DNA from 2 places in the Microbulbifer discodermiae genome. Region 1 is predicted to be linked to the other one. Evidence: predicted binding sites of a transcription regulator. Region 1 holds the regulator's gene; the other holds the start of a gene.

What was found. Region 1 encodes PhoB, which activates phosphate uptake and scavenging genes when phosphate is short. Its sites were predicted from a motif close to TGTCATAAANNTGTAACA; they were not measured.
Region 2: the regulator PhoB is predicted to act here: its motif matches at 6,434-6,451, upstream of AB1S50_RS06020 (PhoX family protein).

The regions. Positions count from the first base shown of each region.
Region 1 covers NZ_JBFLAB010000015.1:2,586-11,721, forward strand. Annotated here, with positions in the region: gene AB1S50_RS07465 (putative porin) at 1-24, shown strand, start outside; gene AB1S50_RS07470 (M48 family metalloprotease) at 325-1,599, opposite strand; gene AB1S50_RS07475 (DUF4265 domain-containing protein) at 1,665-2,144, shown strand; gene yaaA (peroxide stress protein YaaA) at 2,172-2,948, shown strand; gene AB1S50_RS07485 (DUF938 domain-containing protein) at 2,945-3,565, shown strand; gene AB1S50_RS07490 (hypothetical protein) at 3,567-3,929, shown strand; gene phoR (phosphate regulon sensor histidine kinase PhoR) at 3,997-5,298, opposite strand; gene phoB (phosphate regulon transcriptional regulator PhoB) at 5,449-6,153, opposite strand; gene ubiA (4-hydroxybenzoate octaprenyltransferase) at 6,350-7,234, opposite strand; gene AB1S50_RS07510 (chorismate--pyruvate lyase family protein) at 7,231-7,908, opposite strand; gene AB1S50_RS07515 (dicarboxylate/amino acid:cation symporter) at 8,004-9,136, shown strand, end outside.
Region 2 covers NZ_JBFLAB010000011.1:21,394-30,529, reverse strand. Annotated here, with positions in the region: gene AB1S50_RS06040 (hypothetical protein) at 1-189, opposite strand, end outside; gene aceK (bifunctional isocitrate dehydrogenase kinase/phosphatase) at 388-2,142, opposite strand; gene AB1S50_RS06030 (MarC family protein) at 2,231-2,839, shown strand; gene pstS (phosphate ABC transporter substrate-binding protein PstS) at 2,875-4,029, opposite strand; gene AB1S50_RS06020 (PhoX family protein) at 4,433-6,349, opposite strand; gene AB1S50_RS06015 (TonB-dependent receptor) at 6,545-9,136, shown strand, end outside.

The sequences.
Region 1 (9,136 bases):
GTAGATTTATCTTTACAATTCTAATCATCAAGCTGACAGCTCGATAAGTTCCCGGGTTAACCACAGGCTGCTTGATTTTTCGCTAAGGGTCCGGGAATCTGCGCCGCAGACCCGGGATGAAAAACGCCAAAGAGAACTTTTGCAGTCACCTGCCGGGGTCTGTTGACGGTAATTGAGCTGAGGCCTTATTCTGGCGACCAATCAAATAATCCTCTCTTTGCCCGGTCGCCAGCCTTGTCGGAGAGCTTTAAATGGAACGCTACAACCCAAGGCTTATATTTTGATTGCGCTTGTGGCGTCCCACCGGCATCCGCTCAGGTGAAATCAGCCCTTTTCGGCCAAAGCCTCTATCCGTGCCTGTGCGGCGCTGCCAATCTGGCCTCCGCCCTTGGCCGCGGTCTGGTAATGACTGTAGGCGGTTTTGAGATCCCCCTGCTTCTCGTTTACCTCTCCCAAATAGTAGTGAGCGTAGGGCGTTTCCAGATAGCGCAGGGAACGGGTCAGATCGCGCTCCGCTTCACTGTAGTTTTTCAGCTGTGCGCTGGCGAGACCGCGCTTGAGCCAGTTGGAGAAGAGTCCGGGGTTTTTCTGCAGCGCCTGGTCGTAGGCATTGTAGGCGGCCCTGTAGCGCTTTTTCTGTGCCAGCAGATCCCCCTCCAGCTGATAAAAGGAGGCCTCCCTGGGCTGTCGCTTCTGGGCCTCGCGCACCAGACTGAGGGCGCGATCATACTGTTTGTCCCTGGCTGCGACTTGGGCCTTGTCATAACGATCATAGGCGTCCGCATCGCGCTTGAGCTGGGCGATGGCCCGCTGATAGCCAATGCGGTTGCTTGTGCCTCCCCTGGGCAGCTTCTGCGCGTGGCGAAGATTGGCATCGACGCGAGCCTGGGACGGCGGATGGCTGGCGAAGAGGGCGTCCAGGCCACCGGCCTGCCGGTTCTTGGATAACTCGACGAACTTGCGCTGCAGTCGCACGGCACCCTGGGGATCGTAGCCGGCGGCGGCCATATATTGCATACCGTACCGATCCGATTCCAACTCGTTGCCGCGCCCGTAACGGGCTATATAGGCGGAGCCCCCCAACTGGCCGCCGAGATTCACCAGATCGCCATAACCGGTTTCCCTGGTGGCGGCACCTAGCACGGCGAGGCCGGCGCCCAATACCTGCTGCTGGGACATGGCCGCGGCGGAGTGGCGCGCGGCGGCGTGGACTATCTCGTGACCCAGCACCGCCGCCAGCTCCGCCTCATCGTCGAGCAGCACCAGCAGGCCCCGGTTAACCGCTATCTTTCCGCCGGGCAGGGCCCAGGCATTGGGTACCGAGTTGTTCAGCACCACGAATTCGTAGGGCAGCTGCGGCTGGTCGGATACCTTTGCCAGCTTACTGCCAACCCGGGCAACGTAATCCTGCAATGCCGGATCGATCAAATACTGACCACCCTGCTGTTGCTGGTTGATGGGATATTGCTGCGCACCCAGCGCCAGCTCCTGGCCCGGGGAAATCAGTGACAGTTGCCTTTCACCGGTAACCGGATTGACCGCACAGCCGGCCAGCAGTGACGCCGCCAGCAAAATGGCGGTAATAGCGCGCGGAAACATGGCTTCCTCCCTGTATAATGCGAACCTTACTGGCGCATAGTTTACACAGTTCACGGGGTTGGGTTATGGCGGCACTGCAGACTATCGAACTATTTGCCGGCACCGACCCGGACGGCCAACCGGTAGTGGAAAGATTGCAGGTGAGGGTTAACGAGGACCACAGCTGCCAACTGGTACGCTCTCCGGCTTTTGTCAAGGGGATCGCCAGCGGCGACACCATCAAGGTCGACAAACACAAGCAGCAGTTCGAACTGGTCAAGCGCTCGGGCAACCTGGCCATCAGGGTACTGTGTCGCGGTGACAGTAGCGCGCTGTCCGACCAGCTGACCCCGCAACTGGAGAAACTCGGCGGCGAACTGGACCTGGAGACGCCTAGGTTGCTGGTCTACAGCATCCACGTGAGTTGCGGCTTTGCGGACATCGAGAAGATTCTCAACCAGGCCTGCGACGGAGCCAATAGCGTCTGGTACTACGGCAACGTATACGACCCGGAGGACGGGCAGACGCCGCTGAACTGGTGGCGGGATATCCTGGCGCCCGAGTAACCTCCGCAACAGCAACCAAGGACAATTATGTTAATCGTCATTTCCCCGGCCAAGACGCTCGACTACGACAGCGATATACCGGCACTGGACTCCACTGAGCCGGAATTCCCCACCGATTCAGCCGCCTTGGTCAAAGAGCTGCGCAAACTGAGCCCTCAGGATATCTCCAGCCTGATGAAAATCTCCGATAAGCTGGGCACCTTGAATTACGACCGCTTCCAGAGCTGGAAGCGAAAATTTACCGAGAAAAACTCCCGCCCCGCGCTGCTCGCTTTCAAGGGCGATGTCTATACCGGCCTCGATGCGGAGACCATGGGCAAACGCGACTTCGCCTATGCGCAAAAACACCTGCGTATTCTGTCCGGCCTCTATGGCCTGCTGCGGCCGCTGGACCTGATGCAGCCCTACCGCCTGGAGATGGGCACCAAGTTTGCCAACGCCCGCGGCAACAACCTCTACGATTTTTGGGGTGACAAAATCACCCAGGCATTAAATACACAGCTGAGCGCACTGAAAAGCCGCGAACTGGTCAATCTGGCATCCAATGAATATTTCAAATCGGTGCAACCAAAAGAATTGCAGGCCGAGATTGTCACCCCACATTTTAGGGACCTGAAGAACGGCCAATACAAGATGATCAGTTTTTTCGCCAAGAAAGCGCGCGGCCTGATGAGCCGCTGGGCCATAGACCACCGGGTGAAGAAAGCCGCAGAACTGAAAGCCTTCACCGAGGCCGGCTATGCCTTTAACCCCCAGTTGTCGCAGGGCAACGACTGGGTCTTCACCCGGGAGCAGGCGTCATGAATGCGCCCCGCGACGATCTTCTGCCGGACGCACCCTCCTGCGGGCGCAACCGGGAACCCATACTGTCTCACCTAAAGCGCCTGCTGGCGGACCCCCAGTGCCTGCTGGAGATCGGCAGTGGTACCGGCCAGCACGCGGTCTATTTCGCTCCCCGCCTGCCCCATGTGCGCTGGCAGACCACCGACCGGGCAGACAAGCTGCCGGGCATCCGCGCCTGGCTGGAAGCGGAACCGGCAACCAACCTGCTGCCGCCCCTGCAGCTGGATGTGAGCGGCGAATGGCCACCGGTTCAAGCCGACACTATTTTTACCGCCAACACCTTTCACATAATGTCCGCGGTAACGGTAGAGGCCCTGTTTCGGCACCTGCCCCTGGCCCTGCGCCCCGGCGGGCGCCTGATCGTGTACGGGCCTGTTAAGATTGGCGGCGAGTTTGTGGGCCAGGGCAATGCCGCTTTCGATCAGAGCCTGCGCCAGGGCGACCCCGATATGGGCATCCGCGATCTGGAGTGGCTCGACGGCCTGGCAGAGGCGGCGGGCCTGCGACGGACGGAACTGAATTACCTACCGGCCAACAACCAGTTGATGGTGTGGCACAAAACAATAGAGGGGAGTTGAGATGCCCGAGTGGTTTGAAATGTCCGTGGTTATCGCCTTCGCCATTGCAGCGGTATTTTTTTTCGCCAAGTACCGGGAGACGGCCACCGCCCTGCACGAATGCGAACGCATGAAGAAACGCCTCTCCAGCGATCTGGACCGCTACCGCGACGTACCCCGCCTGCGCGCCCTGCGCGACGCTTTGATATCCACCGATCAACTGCCTGTGGATGACGACGGGCGCGAACACCTGCTGGTGCGGGACTCTGAACGACAACTGTACCATGTCACCCTGAACCACCAGGCGCAGGCCGTCAGCGAAGGCCAGGAGGTGACGTACCGCAGGGACGGTATTGAGCGGCTGCTGCAAGAGCTGGGAGACTAGGGCCTGTTGAGAAAGTATTTTTCAACAGCCTGCTAGGTCTGTTCACACCGAGTAAGTTGGCCCTAACTCAGGCCGCCGTTGCCGAGTCCAGTTTATGTGGTGGGAAATGCAGGGCAAAGGTACTGCCGCAGCCCGGCGTACTTTCTATGGTCATGTCGGCGCCGTGGCGCAGCAGTATATGTTTGACAATGGCAAGGCCGAGGCCGGTGCCGCCACTGTCCCGGGAGCGGCCCGCATCGACACGATAGAAACGCTCGGTGAGGCGCGGAATATGAATGGGCTCTATGCCGATACCACTGTCCCGCACGGAGAAGTGGCCTCCCTGCTCATCCACCCACCAGCGCAGGGCGATGGGACCGCCTTCCGGGCTGTATCTGACTGCATTCAGTACCAGATTGGCAAAGGCGCTGTGTAATTCCGAGGCCTCCCCGGTCAGCACCGCGTCCCCGCTACAATCGATGCTGATCTCATGCTGCCCGCCGCTGAAACTGCGCGCCTCGTGGGCGACCTGCCCGATCAATTCCCTGACCGACACCCTGTCGCTACCATGATCGAGTTCGGACGTCTCCAGCCTCGACAGCAGTAGCAGGTCGTTGACCAGGTCGGTCATACGGTCTGCCTGCTCGCGCATCTGCAGCAGCGGGCGCTGCCAGCCCGCCGGTGCCTGGCCACTGGTTTCCAGGGTTTCCAGATAGCCGGCGATCACCGTCAGGGGTGTGCGCAGCTCGTGGGAGACATTGGCGACGAAATCCCGGCGCATCTGCTCCAGGTTGTGCAGGCGGGTGATATCGCGAACTATCACCAAGGCCTCATCGCGTCCGAAACGGGTGACCTCCAGCTGCAGGGTGCGCGCCTCGTTCCCCGGCGCCGGCATGGTCAGCGGTGTGCCGGCAGATGGCTCCCCAGTGTGCATCAGGCGGGCAAAACCCGGGTCGCGCACAAAATTCACCAGTGGCTGACCGGTATCCCCGGGCTGCAGCGCCAGCAATTCGCCCCCAGCCGGATTCCACCAGGCCAGATTGCCGCCATCCTCCAGTGCCACAATGCCCTCGCGCAGGGCGCCGGTGCTGTCCTGGACCCGGCGCAACATGGTGTGGAGTTTCTGTTTCTCGCGGCGGTGACGGCGCTGCATCCGGTAAAAATCGTCGAAGATTTCGCCCCAGATACCAAACATGGTGGGCACTGCACCCCGGCGGCCGTTGGCCAGCCACAGGCTAAAGCGACTTTGCTGCCACAGCATCCAGCTCACATAAATGGCGAGCCCCATGGCAATCGCTAACAGCCAGTTCCCGGACGAGAAACCGAAAATAATACAGCCGAGAGCGATCACCAGAAAGCGCGCGAGTTCGCCGATACTGCGTTCCAGCATGGTGGTTGGTTCTCTCCATCATTGGATTCGAGCGGGGGCAGGTCCGTAGCGACCATTCGCTCTGGGCGCCGGCATTTTATTGGTATGGTAATCTTTCGCGCCGGGCCCCGGGTCTGTCCAGCGAACCCCCGATCCCGCGTGGGGGAATTGTCACACTTTTTCCGCAGTTTGCACAGAAAAGCGATAGCCGGTACCGCGCACCGTCTGCACATAGCGCTCGTGGCCGTCCATGCTCAGCGCCTTGCGCAGACGGCGGATATGCACGTCCACGGTGCGCTCCTCTACGTAAACATTGCCACCCCAGACATGGTCCAGCAGCTGGGCCCGGGTATAGGCCCGCTCCTGATGGGAGAGGAAGAAAGTCAGCAGGCGAAATTCGGTGGGGCCCATATCCACTGCCCGTCCATTGATGGTGACCCGGTGGCAAATGGGGTCGAGCACCAGTTTGTCGGCGGTGAGGGGCTCCTCCGGTGAAGACGGCCCGGCGCGGCGCAATACCGCTTTCAGGCGCGCCACCAGCTCCCGGGGGGAGAAAGGTTTGGTGATATAATCATCGGCACCGGTTTCCAGTCCCTTGATTTTGTGATCCTCCTCGCCCTTGGCGGTGAGCATGATAATCGGCAGCGAGGCGGTCAGCTCGTCCCGCTTGAGACGGCGGGCCAGCTCCACACCGGAAATATCCGGCAGCATCCAGTCCAGCAGCATCAGATCCGGCTTTTCATCGATTGCCAGGGCGTGCGCGGCCTGGGCATTCTCCGCTTCGATACAGCGGTAGTCTGCCATCTCCAACGCCACACGCAGCATTTCCCGCACTGACGCTTCATCATCGACGATTAGAATGGTTTTACTGTGCATCCTGATCCCATAAGTGATGTCCGTTCGACGCACATTTAACGGCAACTCAGTGACAAATATATGACAGCCGGAGCGCCCCGCACATTAATTTAATGACCCATGGGTAACGATCACCGGGGCAAAAATTCGGGGGGAAATAATCGCCGGAGCATTGGGAACTTAATCCCAACACTGGCGGGAAAGCTGGGCACTGGTTTTATCCATTGATGAACTGGTCCACCAAAATTCCAGCAAAGATCAGTGCGCCGACCCAGTTGTTATTGATAAACGCCATGAAACAGGCCTCGCGCCGGCGCTCCCGCACCAGCCACTGCTGGTATACAAACAGGCCCGCGACCGCCGCCAGGCTGACCAAATAGACAGCGCCCAGCTGAAACTGCCGCCCGATCAACAGCAGCGCAAAAATTGTCATTCCCTGCAGGGCACCGGTCATCGCGCGGTCCATGTCCCCGAACAATATGGCGGTGGACTTGACCCCGATACGCAGGTCGTCGTCCCTGTCCACCATCGCATAAAAGGTATCGTAGGTGACGGTCCACAGCAGGTTGGCGGTGAAGAGCAGCCATGCCTGCGGCGGCACTGCGCCGGTGCTGGCGGCAAAGGCCATGGGTATACCCATACTGAAGGCCGCGCCCAGGACCACCTGGGGCAGGTGGGTGTAGCGCTTGGCGAATGGGTAGGCGGCCGCCAGCACCACCGCCAGCAGCGACAGCTTTACCGTCAATGCATTGGTAGTCAGCACCAGCAGAAAGGCCACCAGGCTCAGGCCGGCAAACAGCCACAGTGCGCCGGCCGCACTGACCGCGCCGGTGGCCAGTGGCCGCGCTGCGGTCCGCTTCACCCGGCCGTCCACATTGCGGTCGGCGAAGTCGTTGACCGCGCAGCCGGCGGCCCGCATCAACAGCACTCCCAGGGTAAACACCGCAAACAGGTGCAGTCCGGGCCACCCCGGGGACGCCAGCCACATCGCCCACCAGGTGGGCCACAGCAGCAGCATCCAGCCAACGGGCCTGTCCATGCGGGCAAGCTGCCAATAGGGCAGTACCGCCGGCCAGCGCTGGGCGATTTGTTGACTGATCACTCTGCCTCCCCGAGCTTCATATCGCTGGGCTGCTGTCCGGTGCCGCCGGTACAGGGCGGCCCGGCGGGGCGAAAGCTACCGAGAAAGGTCTCCGCCACCAACAGGGGCTTGTCGCGCAACCAGAAAGTGGAGCGGCGCCCCCAGGCACTGTCCCCCGCGTCCTCCAGTTCCGCCAGCCGGCAGTCCGGGTTGCGCCGCAACTGGTTGAGCAGAATGGGGCCGCGCCGCATGTCCGCCTCACAGAACAGCAGCTCTCCCAGTGGCCGGTCATCGAGGCTGCGCAGATAGCGGGACTTGCCCTGCAGGCTGCGCATGGGCAGCACGCTGCGCGCGTAAACCCAGGGAACACCGCCGCCACACAACAACACCTCGCGCACCAGGGCGAGTTGGCGCGGTCGCAGGCCCAGTGCGCGGCGCTCCTCCTGCGCCGGTCGCCGCCAGCTTTGGCTGAGCACCCTGACGGCCAGGCACCCGCGACTCTCTCGCTTCAGTGCCGCGGTCAACGAGCCCGGATACCATAGCCAGGGCCGCAGCCGCGCCGGCGGCTGGCCGTGCACAGCCTCCAGCGGTTCAGCCAGCCAGGCTCCGTACGGAACATAGGGGGATTGGTACAACGCTGCCCTCGGTGCAAAATCAAAGCCGCATTGTACCCGCTCGGCGGTGGGGTTGATCAAGCCGCAAGGTTGGACCTTTGCTCAGGGGCGCGGCGACGGATATAGTGCCCTTTCCCTCGAGACAATAATGAACCCTTCCGAAGAGTGATATCGCTATGGGCCTCACCACCAAAATCGTAATGGCGATGCTGCTGGGCATAGTCGTCGGCGTTTTGCTGAATTTCCTCAATGCCAGTCAACTGCTGGGCAGCGGCGTGACCGAGTTTATCAACAGCTACCTGACAGAGGGCCTGTTCGACATCATCGGGCGCATATTTATCGCCTCGTTGAAGCTGATGGTGGTACCGCTGGTGCTGGTATCCCTGATCTGCGGCGCCTGCGCCCTGTCCGAGGGCAGCCGCATGGGCATGCTGGCGGGCAAAACCGTGGTGCTCTACCTGGTGACCACCGCTGCAGCAATCACACTGGCACTGTGCATGGCGCTGCTGTTTCAGCCGGGTATGGGCATGACGGACGTGGTGGCCGATGCGACCTTTCAGCCCAAGCCGGCCCCTCCCCTGTCGGAGGTATTGGTGAATATCTTTCCCACCAACCCGGTGGATGCCATGGCCAAGGGCAATATGCTGCAGATTATCGTGTTCGCGCTGTTGATGGGTTATGCCGTAGCCCGCACCGGCGAGGCCGGCCGCCGCGTAGCCGATTTCTTCAGTGATCTCAACGATGTGATTATGCGCATGGTCGGCGTGCTGATGGTATTTGCACCCTATGGGGTATTCGCCCTGCTGGCGAACAAGATTGCGCAACTGGGTGTCGATGCCATATTCCAGCTGGGCAAGTATTTCCTGGTAGTGCTGGCGACCCTGCTGCTGCACGCGCTGGGTGTCTATTCAATTCTGCTCAAGTTGCTGTCGGGACTGAATCCCCTCGAACTGCTGAAAAAGATGCGTCCGGCCATGGTGTTCGCCTTCAGCACGGCCTCTTCGGCGGCGACGATTCCAGTGACTCTCTCCACGGTGGAAAAGCGCCTGGGGGTGGACAACAAGGTGGCGGCCTTCACTATCCCCCTGGGAGCGACTATCAACATGGACGGCACCGCCATCATGCAGGGTGTAGCCACGGTGTTTATCGCCCAGTTGTACGGTATCGACATAGGCCTGGCGGGTTACCTGACAGTCATTCTCACCGCAACCCTGGCTTCCATTGGAACTGCAGGTGTGCCCGGCGTCGGGCTGATCATGCTGGCCATGGTTCTGCAGCAGGTGGGCCTGCCGCTGGAGGGGATTGCCAT
Region 2 (9,136 bases), on a different contig from region 1:
GATAAAGAGGTCGGCAAACGTCAAATGGCTGAAGCCGCGCGCCCCGTTGCTGCACCTGGTTGTGTGCCGGAGGACGCCGTTGCTGTCCCTGCCTTTGACCCCGGGCATTTCACTGGGCAGGTAGCCACAACCCTGGGCGAGCAGAAGGTATAGAGCGCAGATAGCTGCCGCTGGGGCGCGAAAGCGCACACCTTTCTCCTTTGGGGAAAATTCCTTGCCTATTAACCCTGCAATCCAATGGATGATCCCTCAGCGATTGGATTGTCTCCCATGAAAACCAGTGCAATTACACGGAATCGCCTGCTTTTCAAGGGCTTGCGCCGGCCTGTACCGCATTATCCTGGCAACTTGGTTTGTCGCCGGGATAATAAAGACTATAGCGCTAAATTATTGCGCGGGTTGGGCAGTGTTACTGCGGCGTCGGAAGCGCCACTTGCGCCGGTAGGGAAAGGCGCTCTCGATATGTCCCGCGCGTATCCGCTCCTGCAGGTGCTGCCAATAGCGGTAATCGTATAAGTCGCTGTGCTCATCTTCGAATGCTTCGCGGGCGGCGTGATTGCCGGAGAAGAAGAGGCGGAACTCCTGCGGAAAGACGTCATTCTCGTTCACAGTGTACCAGGGGATATCCGCCAGCTCCTGTTCCGGCATGTGGGTGTCGGGAATCCTGCGGAAGTTGCAGTCGGTGAGCGGGCAGAGTTCGTCGTAGTCATAGAAAACCACCCGCCCGTGCCGCGTTACGCCAAAGTTTTTCAGCAGCATATCGCCGGGGAAAATATTCGCCGCCGCCAGCTGCTTGATCGCGTTGCCGTACTCCTCCATGGCTTCGCGCACCTGGTCCCCGCTGGCGTGCTCGAGATAGAGGTTGAGAGGCTCCATGCGCCGCTCTACATACAGGTGCCTGATGATGACCCACTTGTCGTCCATATGCAGCTTGGAGGGCGCCAGCGCCTGCAGTTCCTCCAGCAGTTCGTCGCTGAAACGGTTGCGGTAAAAAATAAAATTGGTGTACTCCTGGGTATCCGCCATACGGCCGACCCGGTCGGAGCGGGATACGAACTTGTATTTGTCCCGCACTATTTTTTCGGTGACCGTCTTGGGCCGGTCGAACCTGTCCTTGATCACCTTGAACACCACCGGATAGGAGGGCAGCGTGAAGACGCTCATGACCATACCGCGAATCCCCGGCGCCACCACAAACTTGTCGTTGCTCGTTTTCATATGGGCGAGAATATGCCGGTAAAACTCGGTTTTGCCGTGCTTGTGAAAACCGATGGAGTTGTACAGTTCCGAGCGCTCTTTCAGTGGCATTATGGTGGACAGGAAGCGTACAAAGCGGGATGGAATAGGCGCGTCCACCATGAAGTAGGAGCGGGTAAAACTAAAAATGATGCTGGCGGAGTCGTTGCGGTACAGCACAGTGTCGACAAAGATTCCGCCGCGGCCGTTGTTCAGACAGGGCAGCAGCAGGGGAATCACCTGTCCGTCGAACATCATGCGCCCCACCAGGTAGGCGGCCTTGTTGCGGTAAAATACCGACTCCAGCATATCCACCCGCAGCAGCCTGTCGTCCGCCAGCCCGGCCAGCGGCCGGGCCCGCAGCACGGCGCAGATATTCTCAACATCCCGCGGCAGCTTTTCCCAGGGGATGGAGAAGCCGTAATCAGTGAGAATGTCCTCGATCATGGATTCGAGGCCGTCGGCACCACTGTAGCTGATGTAGATGCTGTAATCCCGCAGCGGCTTGTCGTCAGGGGTGCGCGAAGGCTTCACAAACAGGTTGCTGTCATGGATATGCGCGTGCTGGAACTGGCTGCAAAACACCGAGTTGAAAAAGGTTTCGGCAATTTCGTAGTTGCTGTGATTGGCGATCAGTTGGGCAAAGGTGTGGCGGGCGTCGCGCCACAGCGCCAGTGCCGCCGTGTCCTTGCTGGTGACCGAGTGCACCAGCTTGAGCACCTGGTTGACTTTGGTTTTATAGAGGTCGATGCGCTCCCGGTTGGCCTGGTGCGCCTCGTGCCAGGCGGCCCTTTCGAAGCGCGCCTTGGCCCCCAGGGTGATGTTCTGAAAATCGGCGAAGTAGGCGTCGAAGCCATTGAGGATCGTCTTGGCGATGCGCCGCGCTGTCGGAGAGTGATTGGTCATGCGCTAAACTCTTGCCATTGGTGCGGCTTCTCGGGTAGTTTGCATTGCCCTCTACGGCGGATGTTAGCACGGTGAGCGGGAGTGGGACTTGGACGATTGGATCAGTAGCTTTGTCTTTTTCTTTGCGGTGATAGACCCGGTGGGAACACTGCCGGTGTTCATTGCGGTGACGGCCCGCCATTCGGAGTGGCAAAAGCGCAAAATCGCTTTTTTGTCCGTGGCGGTGGCGACCGGCATTCTGCTGTTCTTTTTGGTTGCGGGCCAGTTTCTGCTGGAGAGCATCGGCGTGCCCCTGTCCGCGTTTCAGGTATCCGGCGGTGTGGTGCTGTTCCTGTTCGCCCTCACCATGATCTTTGGGCCGGGCAAGCCGGAACAGGAAGTGGAAATGGTGCAGAGCGGCCACGAGACCGCCATTTTTCCCCTCGCCGTGCCATCCATCGCGTCGCCGGGGGCCATGCTGGCTGCGGTGGTGTTGACCGATAATCACCGCTTCGACCCCATCCATCAGATGCGCACCGCTACCGCCATGCTGCTGGTGCTGGGCCTGGTTTTGCTGCTGTTGCTGACCGCCCGCTGGGTGTATCGCTGGATTGGTGATGCCGGTGCCAGTATCGTCAGCCGGGTAATGGGACTGATCATCGCCTCGGTGGCGACCACAAATGTACTCCTGGGGGTGCAGCAGTTTTATGCCATGTAGCCAGGCCCGGTTCGGGGGTAGCGGACTAATGCGGATCAGCGGATGTACTTGGCAGCCTCACGCGCTTTGGCGCGAATTTCTTCCGGTAGTGGAATATAGCCCAACTCGTCCGCCAGTGCCTGCGCCTCGTCACTCAGCATGTAATTCACCAGCAGGTTGAGGGCCTCCGCCTCGTAGCTGTTGTCGTGCTCGGTGGGGATTATCAGCCAGGAGAAGTTGGTGATGGGGTAGGCCTGTACATCCTCCGGATCCCAGGTCCAGGCAACCAGATCGGGTACTTCACTGGCTGGCAGTGTGTCATTGGGGAAGCTGACGTCGGCCAGTGCCGCAGCTCCTGTATGCAGTCCCGGGTCGATATAGGTGCCGGCGCGGTTTTCCAGTTTGGCCACTGGGAGCCCGGTCAGTTTGGCGTAACCGTAATTGAGGTAACCGATGGCGCCGGGTTTTTGGGATATCCGCGCGGACACACCGTCGTTTTTGGGCGCCTTGATGATATTGGCCTCGCTGGGCCAGCTGGGTGTGATTGCAGGGCCCACTTTGTTCCTGAACTCCTCGCTGATGGCGCTCAGGTGGCCGGTGAACACATAGCTGGTGCCGGACGCGTCGGAGCGGGTCACCAGGGTGATATCCAGGTCCGGAAGGTCGATATCGGGATTGGCCGCCGCAATCTGTGGGTCGTTCCACTTGGTGATTTCACCCAGGAAAATCTTCGTATACACCTTTCGGGGCATATACAACTCCTCCACACCCGGCAGGTTGAACGCCAGTACGATTTTGCCCGCAGTCACCGGCAGCAGCACCAGGCCGTGGGTTGCCTGCGCCATCTCCTCGTCGGTCATGGCAGCGTCCGATCCAGCGAAATTCACCACATCGTGGATAAAGTCCAGCACGCCGGCGCTGCTGCCCTTGGCGTGGTAATCAATAGTCACCGTCTTGTATCTGTCGGTGAAGTTTTTGAACCACTGGGAAAAAATCGGATGTGGGGAAGAGGCACCGGATCCATACAACTGCACTGACTTGGTGAATTCCGGGGCCGGTTCCTCTTGTTTGGGGGGATCGGCCGCGGGTTCAGGGACCGGTGCTTCGCTCTCTTTTTTACCAGTGTCGCAGCCGCACAGGATCGCCAGTGCCAGCAGCAGGGAGGTAAGTCCCGGGGAGACGGCGTTGCGGATCCTGGCGGTGGCGTGCATGCAGCGGCTTCCCCGGATTTAAGACAGGCGCTGTTGTGAACACTAGGGCCTGTTGACATTAATTGAGATAGCCCTGCTGCCATTGGCTTTGTGGCCTGCAAGGCAGGAATTGCGCTGTGTGGTGGGTCCACATAAGCTATTTCTAACGCCGCAGGGCGCGAAACCAAGGACAGCCCTTCGGGTTGTGCCGGAAAAGGCGCCACTCTTCGTTGCTCGTCGCTCATTTGGAACAACCAAACCGCGCTCCTCTTGCCTCGATTGGCACCGTTTCTGTCACAACAGGGTCAACTCAGTTAGTGTCAACAGGCCCTAGCGACAGCGCGGATTTGGCAGAGATACCCTAGGATTCTAGTTCAGTGGATCGATAGGGGCCGGGGTGCCGGCATTTTGGCTGCGGGGAAATTCAGCTGCCCACGGGACCGCCGTCCCGCCTGCGGATGGCCATTACCGAGGGCCTGGGGGGCAGCTCCGGATCATTGTCCGGCCAGCGGTGCGCCGGCTTATCGAATGTGGAGTCGCGGCTGTCAGCGGGGTGTTGCACCGCCACGAACAGAGTGGTGCCATCGGGGGTGAATTCCGGGCCACAGGCTTCCGCCCCCAGAGGGCAGCCGAAGAAGTGTTTGGGTATGGCGCGCCCCTCGCCCTCGGTGGCCATGGCCCAGAGGCCGTCGTGGAAACCGAAATCCTCGCAGCCATCGGTGGCGATCCACATGTTGCCACGCTGGTCGAAGGCGACATTGTCGGGGTTGGCAAACCAGCCGTGGGGTGAAATGTCCCCGGCGGACTGCTGTCCGTAGGCGCCCCGCTCGGCCGGGTCTTCGGCCTGGGGGTTGCCCCCCAGCAGAAAGAGATTCCAGCGGAAAGTGTCGCTGGTGTGATCGCGGTTGCCCTGTGTGCCCGGCGGCACTATTTCCAGGACGTGGCCGGCGCTATTGCGCGGCCGAGGGTTGCTGGCATTTAACCCATCGTCGCCGCGCCGCTTGTTTTTGGTCAGCATGACATAGGTGCAGTCATTGACGGGGTTGGTCTGCACATCTTCGGGTCGGTCCATGGGCGTTGCACCCAGCAGTACGGCGGCGCGGCGCGCATCGATAAGCACATCGGCCTGGCTGTGAAATCCGTTGTCGGCGGTGAGGGGGCCGAGACCGAATACCAGCGGCAGCCAGCGTCCACTGCCATCCCGATCAAAACGACCGGCGTAGAGGGTACCCTCGCTGAGCAGCTGCCGGTTGTCCGCCTGGATTTCATAGCGGCCGCTGGACAGGAAGCGGTAGACAAACTGGTGCTCATCGTCATCGCCCCCGTAAGCGGCGATGAGCTGGCCCGGCTTGGCCACCAGGGTAAAACCCTCGTGCTCGAATCGCCCCAGGGCGGTCAGTTTGCGCGGTGTGCTTGTGGGATCGTAGGGATCTATTTCCACCATCCAACCGAAACGATTGGGCTCATTGGGCTCCCGCTCAATATCGAAGCGGGGGTGGTGGTCGCCCCAGTTGCGGTTGTCCGGCCCTACGCCAAAATCCCGGTGGTTGCGGGCTTCCGCCGGGTCGGCGACCTTGTCCGGATTCCCCTGAAAGGCGCCGCCAAAACCCTCTTCAGCAATTAACAAGGTGCCCCAGGGTGTTTTGCCGCCGGCGCAGTTGGCGATGGTTCCGACCGGTTGCCGCCCGCTGGGATCGGCACTGGTGCGCAGTCTGGCGTCGCCCGCGGCGGGGCCGACTATTTCCATCGGCGTGGTGACGGTGATGCGGCGGTTGTAGGCACTCTCCAACACCGGCCGCCAACCTTCATCGGTTTTTTTTACCTCGACGATGGAGTGGCCGCAGGCGGCCATTTCGATCGCCACATGCTCCGCGCTCACTATGCGGCCGGCACTGCGTTTATCCGCGTAACCGGGAAACATCAGGTGGGGCAAAGTGTATTCGTGATTGACACACAGCAGGCCGGAGCGGCTGTTGTGGCTGCGGCTGTGGCGCAGCCCCTCGGCGGGGCCAGCATCGCTGTCCAGGGGCATAAAAGCGATAAAGTCGTTGTTATAGCCGAAGCGCCTTTGCTGTTCAGCGGGGGTCAGCGCCGCGGGTTTAAAAGTATCGCCCCCCGCGTCGATAGGGTCACCCCAGCGCAGCAGTATGTCGGCGGTATAGTCTTTCGGCAGGTGGTGCCTCGCGTCCAGCCTATGGGGAATTTCCGCAAAACCCAGGTTTTTTTCTGCGCTGCGGTGTCCGCTGCTACAGGCCGTCAACAGGGCCGCGCCGCCACCGGCTGCAAGCCCCAATGTCTTTATAAAGTGCCTTCGAACTGGATTTCGCGGATTCTTGCTCATTAGTTTTCACCTTTTGCCGGCCGGGCGGTATGGACCGCCGGGTTAATAATCAGCTAAGCCGGAGCAAAAATTCTGCCGCCCTTTGGTGAACTTTGTATGACAACCGTAAAAAAAGTGTCACGCAACGTTAATCATGGCCCACTAGGCTGCGCCTCATCAAATTTATGGCCTAGCACAAAATGGCAAGGGGGTAAGGTGAACAATAAATCAGTCTGCGGTGTGAAGGGAGGGGCGCCACTCACCACCCTGGCGGTCTTCGCAATCAGTGTCAACCTGGGTGCCCAGGAAACGCCAGACGATAGCCCCCGAGCGATGGAAACCATTGAGGTGACGGCCCAGGCGGCCAACGCCAGCAGTGCTATCGAACGGCAGCGCGCATCCGACAAGGTTGTCTCGGTGTTGACTTCAGAGGCCATCGGCTCCCTGCCGGACGCCAACGTGAGCGAAGCGCTGCAGCGGATTCCGGGCGTGTTTATCGAGCGGGACCAGGGCGAGGGCCGCTTTGTCGGCGTGCGTGGTATAGCCCCGAATCTGAATGCCGCCAGCATCAACGGCATGGGCATCCCGGCCCCGGAGCGGGACCGCCGCTCCGTTGCGCTGGATGTGATTCCGTCGGATTTGCTCTCCAGCCTGGAAGTGTTCAAGACGCTGACCCCGGACATGAGTGCCGATTCCATCGGTGGCGCCATCGAGATCAAGAGTCTGAACGCATTCGATCGGGATGGGCGCAGCGTCAAAGTGACGGTTGAGAACGGTTACAGCGCCCTGCAGGAGGAGACCAGCCCCAAGCTGTCGGGCGCTTTTACCGAGGTATTCGAACTGGACGGGCGCGAGCTGGGCGTGGCGCTGGCCGCCAGCTGGCAACAGCGTAACTTCGGTTCCGAGAACATTGAGACCGATGGCGTGTGGCAGCCACTCACGGCTCTGGATGGCAGCGAGGCCGTTGGTGCCACTGAGCTGGAGCAGCGGGACTACACAGTGACCCGTGAGCGCACCGGCCTGGTGGCCAATTTTGACTATCGCCCTAACGACAGCACTGAATTTTCCCTGCGCAGCCTCTATTCCGATTTTTCCGACGAGGAACAGCGCCAGCGCAATTCGTTTAAGTTGGACGAGGAGAACGACGAGCCGGACACCATCTCCGACGGCTTTGCGGTCTGGTCGGATGCCGCACTGGAAAAAGAGCTGAAAGACCGCTCCGAGGAGCAGAAGATTCTCTCTGTGGTCGCCGGTGGCGAGCACAGCTTTGCCCAGTGGGGCGTGAATTACTCGCTGGGCTATTCCCAGTCAGAGGAAAACGAACCGGGCCGTCGGGATACCACATTCGTGCAGGAAGGGCTGCAGCTGGGCTACGCCGGTGCCGGTGAGAGACCACAACTGACGGCCGGAGAAGCCGCGTTCACCGCGGCCAATTACGAATTGGACGAACTGGTGGTTGAAAACAATTTCACCGAGGACGAGGAAACCAGCTTCCGTCTGGATATCAGCCGCGAACTGCAGCTGGCGGGTAACCCTTCGTCGCTGCGGTTTGGCCTCAGCGAACGTCGCCGCAAAAAGAGTGATGACGTCAATGCAACCGTCTACGACGGTTTTGGCGGTGACTACACACTGGCGGAGTTTGCTGCGGACAACCTGGATTACAGTCTGGCCGACTTCGGTCCGGCGGTGAATCGCAGTGCCCTGAATCGTTTTATTAGTGCCAATATCGACAGCTTTGACATTGACGCCACCGATACGGCTCTGAATTCCACCCGCGACTATAAGGTGGAAGAGGATGTTTCCGCCCTCTATATCATGAACAGCATCGACTTTGGCAACGGCAATCTGGTCTATGGCCTGCGTTACGAGGCGACCGAGTTTCGCGCCAATGGTTGGCGCACCGTGGAATCCGGTGACGCTGTAGAGGGTGCCACCGAGGTGGCGGAAGATGTATATGTTTCCGCGACTGCCTATCAGCGGGAATATCACCACATCTTCCCCAGCGTAAATCTGAAGTACGAACTCAGTGACAATATACTGCTGCGCGGCGCCTATACCGAATCGCTGGCCCGCCCGTCCTTTGGTTATTTAAACCCGTCCCCCGCAGCCGTCGAGTACGATGATGGAGAGCTGGAGGTGGAAGCGGGCAATCCAAACCTGGATCCATTCGAGTCGCAGAATCTGGATTTTTCCTTTGAGTATTACGCCGATACCCTGGGGATGTTTTCCGTGGGTGTTTTTTACAAGAACATCGATCACTTCATCGCCATTGCGGATGTGGCCGATCGTGTGGATCTCACCCAGTTCCTGGGCGGCCTGCCGATCGAGGAGGCGCAGGTGTTGCAACCCATCAATGGGGACACAGCGACTCTGACCGGCGCTGAGTTCGCCTGGACCCGCGGCTTCGACAATGGCCTGCTGCTCAAGGCCAACGCCACCTTTACCGACTCAGAGGCGCAGCTGGACCTGGGTGACGGGACCAGCCGCAGCGAAACCATTTCCCTGCCGCAGCAGGCAGATACGGTTGCCAACCTGATTCTCGGATATGAACGCGACGCTTTCAGTATGCGCCTGTCCGCCGCTTTCAGGGGCGCACGCCTGCTGGAACTGGACTTGGAAGACGCGGCTTTCGATCTGTACGAGGACGACCATTTGCAGTTTGATCTGACTGCAAAATACAGTTTTCAAAACGGCGTGCAGTTGTCCTTTAGCGGTATCAACCTGACCGATGAACCTTTCTACGCCAATCGCAATGGTTTCAACGGTCAGTACGAGGAGTATGGCCCCTCCTATGTGCTAGGTCTGACC